Regions from separate parts of the Protofrankia sp. CiT1 genome, predicted to be linked through region 2. Evidence: riboswitches for the same ligand, from Rfam matches in the RefSeq annotation. Region 2 holds a riboswitch; the other holds the start of a gene.
What was found. Region 2 has a riboswitch for cyclic di-AMP ahead of MJ785_RS11035 (transglycosylase family protein). Riboswitches for the same ligand answer to the same signal wherever they lie in the genome.

Region 1 (4,941 bases), on a different contig from region 2:
ACCGGCCAGGCATTCGACCCGATAGCAAGGACATACGTCCAGTCCGGGCCCGGCCGGATCGGGACGAGTTACCTCAAGTGTCTCTACCGTGGTTACACCGACGCCAGCTTCAGCGGTCTGGCGCCGCGTCTCCCGCAGGATGCGTATCTGGGCTTTTTGGGCCCGGTGATCCGCGCCGAGGTCGGCGACACCATCAAAGTCGTGTTCCGCAACGCCTGCCGGATTTCTGACAGCGTGCATCCGCACGGCGTCTTCTACACCAAGGCGAACGAGGGCACGCCGTACGCGGACAACACCTCCGGGGTGGACAAGCTCGACGACGCCGTACCCACCGGAGGCACGCACACGTACACCTGGCTGGTGCCCGATCGAGCGGGTCCGGGCCCGCACGACGGCAGCTCGGTCATGTGGATGTACCACTCCCATACCAACGAGGTCACCGACACCTATGCCGGGCTCACCGGCCCGATGGTTGTCACCGGAAAAGGGAAGGCGCGGCCAGACGGTAGCCCCGTCGACGTCGACCGCGAGATCTTCGCGCTGTTCTCGATCGTCAACGAGAATTGGAGCCCGTATCTTCAGGAGAATCTCCGCCGTTTTGCCAAGCCGCCGTACCCGGCGCTGAACGATGCTGATTTCGAGCGTTCCAACATGCGGCATGCCATCAACGGCTACGTCTTTGGCAACGAGCCGATGATCACTATGAAAAAGGGTGCGCACGTCCGGTGGTACCTGATGAGCATGGGCGGCGAGGCGGATATGCACACGCCGCACTGGCACGGTAACGACGCGATCGTGGGCGGCATGCGTATGGACACCGTTCCGCTGCTCCCCGGCACCATGGCCGTGGCCGACATGGTGCCTGACGACGTCGGCATCTGGCTTTTCCACTGCCACGTGAACGAGCACATCACCGCCGGCATGCTGACCCGCTACCAGGTTGTGTCCGACACCGACACCAACAACGGTACTGCCGCCACCGCTATATCCGCGCCAGGGCCGTCGGCCACAACGATGCCGGTGCCCAAGGGCGCTGTCTCCGCGGGCGAAGGCGGGATAGCTGTTCCCCCGTCGTCTGTCCCCACCGCGTCCGCGATCATCGCGTTCGTGGTGGCGATCGGCGCCCGCAGGATCGTGCGCCGTCGCCGCCGTCGTGCCATGGGCTGAAACCGCGCCGTTCATCGCGGTCCAGGCCGGTAGCTCCTGCCGCACAACAGGCCTGGACCGCGATATGGCGAGAACCGCCAGCCGCCCAGAAAGCGGCTCCCGCGCACGGAGAGCCCAGGATCATCAGCGTTCGGACAGCCATATTGCCCACACCATACACGGCACTGTTGATGCGCAGGATCCCCGCGGCATCGTACGGCGGACGAACAACCGTCGGCGAACAACCACGCAGCCGACCCGCCTGCCCACCTACCGCGCGGGGCAGTTTTTTTGGCTGGGTGGCGGCCCCGGCACAATTGCGCCAGCCGGCCAGGGCCAACTATGGATAAGCGCGGGTGCGCGCACGTTACCGGCAGCCGTGATGGTTAGCAACATCGGCTGTGGACTGTGTGCCTCTTCACGGAGCCTTGCCTGCTGGGCGGTCATGGCACGTATGGTCCTCGCCGTGCCTTCGAGGGGAAGGCGCGCATCGGATGGCACGCCGAGTCCTGCCCCCGTCCGATGACAACCAATACGGTGGCAGGAACGGGGGAACCATTTCCGGACGTCGAAGCCAGGCGTTCTCGGGGTGAAGCCGCATAGCGCGGCCGGGCAGTCCCAGCCCGAATCCGACAGCTCACCTCGCAGGCGTGGGGAAGGACATCAACACAATATGTCCCATGTACGTTCTGGCGCTCGTGGAATCAGTCGAATCAAGGCGCGTGCTCGGGTACTGATCGCTGTACCGGCACTCGTCGCCGCCATCGGCGGCGGCAGCGTCGCGCTGTCCCAGCCAGCGAGTGCGGCACCGTCCAACGACGGTGTGCTGGCCGCCATTGCACAGTGTGAATCCGGCGGCAACCCGAAGGTTGTCAACTCGATCGGTGCCGGCGGACTGTTCCAGTTCCTGCCTAGCACGTGGCACGCTGTCGGTGGCTCTGGCCTGCCGCAGAACGCCAGTGTGTCCGAACAGTGGATGCGTGCGCGGATACTGTACGCGCAGCAGGGCACGAGCCCCTGGTACGCGTCGAAGCACTGCTGGGCCGGAAAGGCCTAGCGACCGGAGAGGACGCGGCGAGAGTCCCTCGCGCCGTCCACGGCGTCTGTCAGATCCGCCAGCGCCAGCGCTGTGTATATCAGGTATAGCCTCAGGTATCTCGACAGAGCGGCCGGCCCGGGTTCACCGGGAGGCTCTCGCGAAGCCTTGGGAGAGACCGGCCACGGCCGGTCTCTCCCAAGCGGCCGCCTGCTTCCGGCTCTCGGACCGGGCCGGGCGTACCCGCACAATCGATCTTCCGGCTGGGGGGCCGGGCGCGCCGCGGCGGTCTGTGGTAAACCCGGAAAAACGGCCCCGTCGGTGTGTCGTCGTTTCTTGTCCGGGCCCGTTTTTCGTTCGCGCCGGCTCCCCGCGGGGCTACTCGACTTCAGGCGGGCGGCGTAATACCGTACCGTGCGCGAGCGGTGCCTCATCAGGGGTTTTTTCGATCCGCGCGCTGGGCTCTCGAGAAACCTGGTGCATGAGCGATGACAGCGAAGAACGACGTCCGTCGAGCCTTGGTGACCGGCGCTGGAAGCGGAATGGGACAGCTCCTCGCCCTCCGGCTGGTGCGGCAGGGCACAGACGTTATCGCGGTTGATCGGGACGAAGCCGGTCTCAAGGTCCTCCACGACGCTGGGCCCGGAAAGGTGACGACGCACACCATCGATGTCACCGATGCGGACGCCATGGCCGACGTCGTGACCTCGCAGCACCACACCCTGCTCGTGACGGCCGCCGGGATCGGGTACACAGGCAAGATCGCTGAGACCCCGGCCGCGGTGCACGCGAAGATCATGGCGGTGAACTACCAGGGCACAGTCAACGCGGTGACGGCCGCGCTACCCGGCTATCTCGCGCGGGGATCGGGCCGGCTCGTCCTTTTCTCGTCGATTCTCGGCTGGTTGCCGGTGCCGCAACACGGTCCCTATGGTGCGACAAAGTCGGCGTTGGTCATTTACGCTCAGACGCTACGGCATGAACTTCGCGGGACTGGTGTGCGGGTGAGCTGTGTCTGTCCACCGGCGGTGGCAACCCCGATGCTCGACGACATGCCCGCAGCCCGAGCAGTCTCGCAGCGCACTATGATGACACCGGCCGCTGCCGTCGACGCGATCGAACGCGGCCTCGACAAAGGGCGTTTCTGGATCTTCCCAGGTATCGCGCGGCCGGTGGCCATCGGCCAGCGGCTGTTCCCCGAGGTACTGCGGGTGGCCATTGGCAGCCTGCTGAACAGATAGCCGTCCCGGCCGCTCAGAGCGCCCGGGACCAGGGCACGTGTCGAAAACACGCCGTAGGGGACGCGACATTGCCGAGGTTATCGCGGGGCGGGGGCAGGCGTCCCGCGTCATCGCTGCCCATCCATGCTCTCCATCCATTGCCGCGCGATGCGCGGATACCCGACGGCTCGTCGGTCGCCACCCACCACCTCCGGCGCGTCCTCCTTCGGCTCGCGAGGCAGGCGCTCCAGCCCCGCTCCGTGGTCCGCGCCCCTATTGCCGGTCGCTCCTCCTGGTCGCTCCTCCTGAAGGAAGAACAAGATCTTCTCCTGTGGCACCTATGTGACACCTATCCTGACCTGCGGTGCTGCTGTTTTCGCAGGTCAGTAACCGGTTGCTCGTCAGCGGCGGCGTTATTGTGGGACGGCTGTTCCCTGATGCGCGTCCAACACCAGGACCCGAGGCGGGAGCCCAGCGCGCGAGTTCCGCTCACGCGGATCTGGGCAGCGGCCCGTAGGCGGCCCCTATCGAAATCCTGTCACCAGGTAGACATAGTGCACCCTTTTTGGTGTCATGTGCTAAAAGTCGGTATTGATAGTGCGGCAGCTGGCTGAGGCGGGACCCCTTGGGAGGAACTACTGTGAGCGGAGCGGCGAACCGGGAACTCGGGAAATTCTTGAGGAATCGTCGAGAAAGTCGGAGCCCCAATCAAATGGGCATCGCGCCGCGGGGACGCCGGAGAACCCCGGGATTACGCCGAGAAGAGGTGGCGGAGCGTGCTGGCGTGAGCACAACATGGTACACCTGGTTGGAGCAGGGCCGTCCGGTGCGTGCATCTCGGCAAGTCCTTGATTCCATCGCACGGGCGCTCGACCTGTCCGCGGCTGAAACGATGCATCTGTTCAAGCTTGCCGGTGAGAAGCCGCTCTCCGGCTCGCCAGCCCCGTTGAAGATTTCCCCTGCCTACGACCGGCTGCTGCGCCGGCTCGAACCGAACCCGGCGTATATCATTAATCGGCGCCTCGATCTGCTCTCCTGGAACAAGGGGGTGGTCGCGCTGCTACCGCACCTTGACATGTTGCCGCCGGAGGACCGCAACATTGTGTGGCTGATGTGCACCGACCCGTGGATGCACGAACTGATTCCCGACTGGCAGGGGCAGGTCAGCCGGCTCACCGCGATGCTGCGGTCGGAGAGCGCCGATGCCATCGATGACCCGGAATTTCAGTACCTCATCCGGCGGATCGAAGCGGCCAGCCCGGAGTTTCGCCAGGCCTGGGCTACCCGGCGGCTGGAAACGTTCCGCTCCGGGGCGTTGAACTGGCACCACCCGGCAGCCGGGACGTTCACCGCCGATTACGTCCGACTACATATCGCTGATGATCCACGACTCAGTGTCGTTATCCAGATCCTTCGCAATCCCGAGACACTGAACAAACTGGCCGACATCATCGCTTCGATGTCACTCGATGTCGAAGTGGCCTGACCAGACGGTGACTGACTGGCCTGCTCGCTCACCCCCGGGCGGACAAACCCCCG
Region 2 (4,941 bases):
GAAACGTACACGGTGTGTACAAGCCGGGCAACGTGAAACTCCGTCCAAGCATCCTTCGGGACGGACAGCAGTATGTCGCGCGACAGCTCGGGCTGCCAGCCGATACCAAGCCGTTCGACCTGGTGTTTCACGGCGGTAGCGGCTCCGACCCGGCCGAAATCCGCGAAGCGCTGGACTACGGCGTTGTGAAGATGAATGTGGACACCGACACTCAGTACGCGTTCACTCGGCCGATCGTCGACCATATTTTCAAGAATTATGACGGAGTGCTGAAAGTTGACGGCGAGGTCGGTGTGAAGAAACAGTACGACCCCCGCAGCTACGGCAAGGCGGCCGAGACCGGCATGGCCGCCCGCGTCGTGCGGGCCTGCGAGGACCTGCGCTCCGCCGGGCGTTCGCTCACCGGCTGAGCCGGCCGGCTCACCGGCCGAAGGAGGCGCGAGCATCGCTTTTCGCGCCTCCTTCGGCCACCACCGGATCCTCGTACCCAACCACACCGGTCCATGCCGCCCTGTCCTTCCCCGTCGTAGAACCTGTTTTGAATCACAGCTGTCGACGCTGTCGACCGCCCGGACAGAAGATTCAAAACAGGTTCCCCCAGAATGCATCGGACGATGTCGTGTGAACGCCCGCTATGAGTGCTGGGAACCCGAATTCGATGCGGCGCCGCGGGCTACGCAAACAACCTGTCCGGGTGCACGCGGTATTACTCGGGCCAGCTGCGGCACGGTGGCCACTCCGCCGCTGCCCGTGGTTTCCGCCGCTGGAAAGTGATGAGCGCGCGCCGGCGTGCGTTAGCAGCCGATCTCGAGATACGGCAAGAGCACCCAGCCCGATGTGCGCATAGTCACGAAGCGCATTCACGGCTTGTTCAGCCACCAGCGATGCTGGTTATGGTCTGCGCCGTGCCCGTCGATACGGCGGGGACACGTCGGGCGGCACGCCGAATCCTGCCCGCGCCCGACGAAAACCAAACTTGCGGCAGGAACGGGGGACCCACTTCCGGGCGTCGATACCAGGCGTCCTCGGGGTGAAGCCGTGAAAACGGCCGGGCAGTCCCAGCCCGAACCCGACAGCTCACCTCGCAGGCGTGGGGAAGGGCATTACCAATATGTCCCGTACAAGTTCTCGCGGCCGACATCGCGGAATTCGCCGGGCCCGGGTCCGTACCCGAGCCATGGTGCTGACCCCGGCCCTGCTCGCGGCGATCAGTGGTGGCATCGCGATGTCACAGCCGGCCAGCGCCGCCACCACGTGGGAGGGGCTTCGCCAGTGCGAGTCCGGCGGTGACTACACGGCCAACACCGGCAACGGCTATTACGGCGCATACCAGTTCTCGCTGAGCACCTGGCAGAGCCTGGGCTACACCGGACTGCCCAGCAGCGCCTCCCCGAGCACCCAGGACGAGGCCGCGCTCAAGCTCGCCACCCAATCCGGCTTCGGCCAGTGGCCCGTCTGTGGCCGGGGCATGAGCGCCGGCCAGCTCGGGGCTGGCGCCAGCTCGTCGGGCAGCGGCTCGTCGGGCAGCGGCTCGTCGGGCACCGGCTCGTCAGGCAGCGGCTCGTCAGGCACCGGCTCGTCAGGCAGCGGCTCGTCAGGCACCAGCTCGTCAGGCAGCGGCTCGTCATCAAACAGCACCGGCACCGGCTTGTCGGGCACCAGCTCGTCAGGCGCCAGCTCGTCGAGTCCAAGCAGCGCCAGCGCCAGCCCAGACAGCACCGGTTCGTCGGACAGCAGCTCGTGGCAGGCACGCTCATACGGCAGAAGCGGTTCCTCGCGTTGGGCATGGCGCGCGGCGAACGCGGCCACCCCGTCGACCGCTGTCGCTGCCGCTGCCACGCCTTTGACCACCGATCTGGTCGACCAGGTGCGACCGGACGTGCGGTCGTGGCAGCAGCAGATGAATGGTCTTGGTTACAACATCCAGATTGATGGTCAGTACGGACCGGAGTCGGCTGGTGCGGCGAGCCATCTCCAGGCTGACAAGGGCCTGACGGTGGACGGAATCTGCGGACCGCAAACCTGGACGGCCACCTTCAGCTGAGCCTGAACCGAACAGCTACCGCCTGACGGCTACGAAACTGATATAGACCCCGCGCACGACGAGTCGGGCCGGCCACACCAAGGTGACAACAAACACAACAGATAAACACTATAACGACCGGCCCGATTACTCGTCGTTACAAAAACCCAACACAAGCAACCCTCCAGCGGAGCTTTCCCAATCACCAGGTACAGTTCTCAGTTTGGCCCACATAGTTCATTCGGGGGATGTAGGCCAGATCCATGTAGTTCATCCGACACCCCGATTTGCTTCGAAAGAGCCAGGCTCGCTAGAGTCCTCCCCACTCGCCAGATCGGCGAGGCCGCGCGAACGGACGCCGAATCCCGTCCCCGTCCGCCGCGGCAGGACCTACCGCGAAGCCGCTAGGACGGGATCGGGGGAACCACATCCGGATACCGGAGACGCCGGTGTCCTTGGGGTGAAGCCGGCGACGCGCATGGGCGTCACCGGCCGGGCATGTTCCCAGCCCGAACCCGACAGCTCACCTCGTAGGCGACGGGAAGGACCGACCCACATGCCGTCTGTTGGCAGGCACCGCGCCCCGCAACAGTCGTCCACCGCCGTCAAGGTCCTGCGCACCACCGGTGCTGTCACAGCACTCGTGGGCAGTGGTCTCGCCGTCGCGGCCAGCCCAGCGAGCGCCGCGACCGCCGACGACTTCGCCAAACTCCGCCAGTGCGAGTCCGGTAACAACTATCACATCAATACCGGTAACGGTTTCTACGGCGCCTACCAGTTCGACGCCGGGACCTGGCATGGCCTTGGTTATTCCGGTCTTCCCAGCGACGCGCCACCGGCACTGCAGGACGATGCCGCCCACAAGCTCTACAACGCTCGCGGCTGGTCCCCCTGGCCGTCCTGCTCAGTCAAGATGGGCCTGACCAACAACGGCCCAGCACCGCAGACAGCGGCAGCCGTGCCCAGCACCGAGGTGGTCCAGCAGGCGGTTGCCCCAGCGCAGCCTCCGATGACCTTGGAACGCGCGAAGGCTCAACTGGCATCGTCAAACTTCGCCGGCACAACCCTTTCCACCGCGCTGGCCGGTGAAGTTCGCGCTGACGCTTACGTCTGGCAGAGCACGATGCGTGAGAAGAAGTTCATTCTGCAGGTGGACGGCCGCTTCGGCGGGGAATCCCAGGGTCTCGCGTCGCTGTACAGCTATCTGACCCGGGTCGACGACGGACAGACCGGTGTGGTCGGTAAGAACCTCTGGGACATCACCGTCACCAGCCCGTCGGCGCTGTGAGCGCGGGCACGCGTAAAAAGCTCCGGCAGTAGGGTGTCCGGTCAGACAGCGGCGTCCGGATGGATGGATCGCGAGGGCTGCGGAGGAGTGCGACGGAGGTGTTGGGCGGCGCGAGCCGGACAGTCCTGTTGCCGGGCGCTCTGAACCACGGTTTCCCGGCTGTCCGAAGACGATGTCGGCTTCGGCCCCCGATCCCGCGGCGGACCTGATGGCCCACCCCCCTCCCACCAGGTCCGCCGCGTGAAAGCTCCCCACGCGATGCGGCATGAGCGCGATCCGGCAGGATGGGCCTCATGACGACATCCCCCGAACGGCCGGATCTCCTTGGCGGTCCGCCTCCGACAAGGCTCGCTCTCGATCCGGCCGCCGCCAGGGCCCTCAGCGCCGGCGATGCCCCGGAGGCTGTCGCGGGCCGCTTCCCGGACTCAAGCCTTGCCTGGGCGATGTTGGCCGAGCGCTCCCTGGACGCGGGCGCGGCTGTCACGGGCTACGCCTACGCGCGGACCGGCTACCACCGCGGTCTGGACCAGCTGCGCCGTGCCGGTTGGCGCGGGCATGGGCCGATCCCGTGGTCCCATGAGCCCAACCAGGGCTTCCTGCGCGCGCTCGCGGCGCTGAGCCGTGCCGCCGCCGCCATCGGTGAAACCGAGGAGGCCGCCCGCTGCCGGGAGTTCCTCGCCGACAGCGATTCCGAGGCATCCGGCGCGCTGGGCTTCACAAGCGACTGAGCCGCTTGTGGATACCGGTCGCCTTGTACCCGGTTATAGCGGACTGTCCGGCTCGCGGCGTCCGGGTGGGGCATCCCGTCGTTGTCGTCGGTCGCCACCCAACACCAGGGTGACTCCCTCCGCCGCCTCGCGATGCACGCACCCCAGCCCCGCTCCTTGATCCACGCCCCTATTGCCGGGCGCTCTTAACCGACCTGTGCGGCGGCGTGCAGCGCGCACGTGATCGCGTTGATGTCGGCATCGGTCGAGATGAACGGCGGCATGGTGTAAAGGAGATCCCGGAACGGCCGCAGCCAGACGCCGTTGCGCGACGCGGCCCTGGTCGCGGCCGGCACGTCCACCGGATGATCAAGTTGGACAACCCCGATCGCGCCCAGGACCCGCACATCGGCGACTCCGGGAAACGCGGCCACGGACGACAGCCCGCTCGCCAGCCGGGCCTCGATACGGGCGACCGAAGCCGCCCACCCCCCCTCCGTGAGCAGGTCCAGTGACGCGTTGGCTACCGCACAGGCGAGCGGGTTCCCCATGAAGGTCGGGCCGTGAGCCAGCACCGGCATCTCGCCCCGCGAAATCCCCCGGGCGACCTCCTCGGAGCACAAGGTGGCGGCCAGCGAGAGATAGCCGCCGGTCAGAGCCTTCCCCACACACATGATGTCGGGGCTGACACCGGCGTGTTCAACCGCGAACAGCCTCCCAGTACGCCCGAAGCCGGTGGCGATCTCATCAAGGATCAGCAACACGTTGTGGTCGCACGCCAGCTCCCGCAGTGCCCGGACGTAGCCGGGGCTGTGGAAGGTCATCCCACCGGCACCCTGGACCACGGGTTCCACGATGATCGCCGCGATCTGGTCAGCGTTGCGGGCCAGCAGGTCCGCGAAGTCCGCCAGATACCTCGGGTC

Region 1: linked by a shared signal. The riboswitch ahead of MJ785_RS16835 (transglycosylase family protein) and the one ahead of MJ785_RS11035 (transglycosylase family protein) in region 2 are both predicted to bind cyclic di-AMP.

The regions. Positions count from the first base shown of each region.
Region 1 covers NZ_CAKJTP010000126.1:1,585-6,525, forward strand. The annotation lists gene MJ785_RS16830 (multicopper oxidase domain-containing protein) at 1-1,167, shown strand, start outside; cyclic di-AMP (ydaO/yuaA leader) riboswitch at 1,637-1,812, shown strand; gene MJ785_RS16835 (transglycosylase family protein) at 1,820-2,203, shown strand; gene MJ785_RS16840 (SDR family oxidoreductase) at 2,671-3,423, shown strand; gene MJ785_RS16845 (helix-turn-helix transcriptional regulator) at 4,043-4,888, shown strand; gene MJ785_RS16850 (SDR family oxidoreductase) at 4,917-4,941, opposite strand, start outside.
Region 2 covers NZ_CAKJTP010000053.1:3,434-8,374, reverse strand. The annotation lists gene fbaA (class II fructose-bisphosphate aldolase) at 1-410, shown strand, start outside; cyclic di-AMP (ydaO/yuaA leader) riboswitch at 932-1,106, shown strand; partial or broken gene MJ785_RS22250 (transglycosylase family protein) at 1,112-1,522, shown strand; gene MJ785_RS11040 (peptidoglycan-binding protein) at 1,844-2,044, shown strand; cyclic di-AMP (ydaO/yuaA leader) riboswitch at 2,408-2,574, shown strand; gene MJ785_RS11035 (transglycosylase family protein) at 2,580-3,311, shown strand; gene MJ785_RS11030 (DUF3151 domain-containing protein) at 3,605-4,039, shown strand; gene MJ785_RS11025 (adenosylmethionine--8-amino-7-oxononanoate transaminase) at 4,225-4,941, opposite strand, start outside.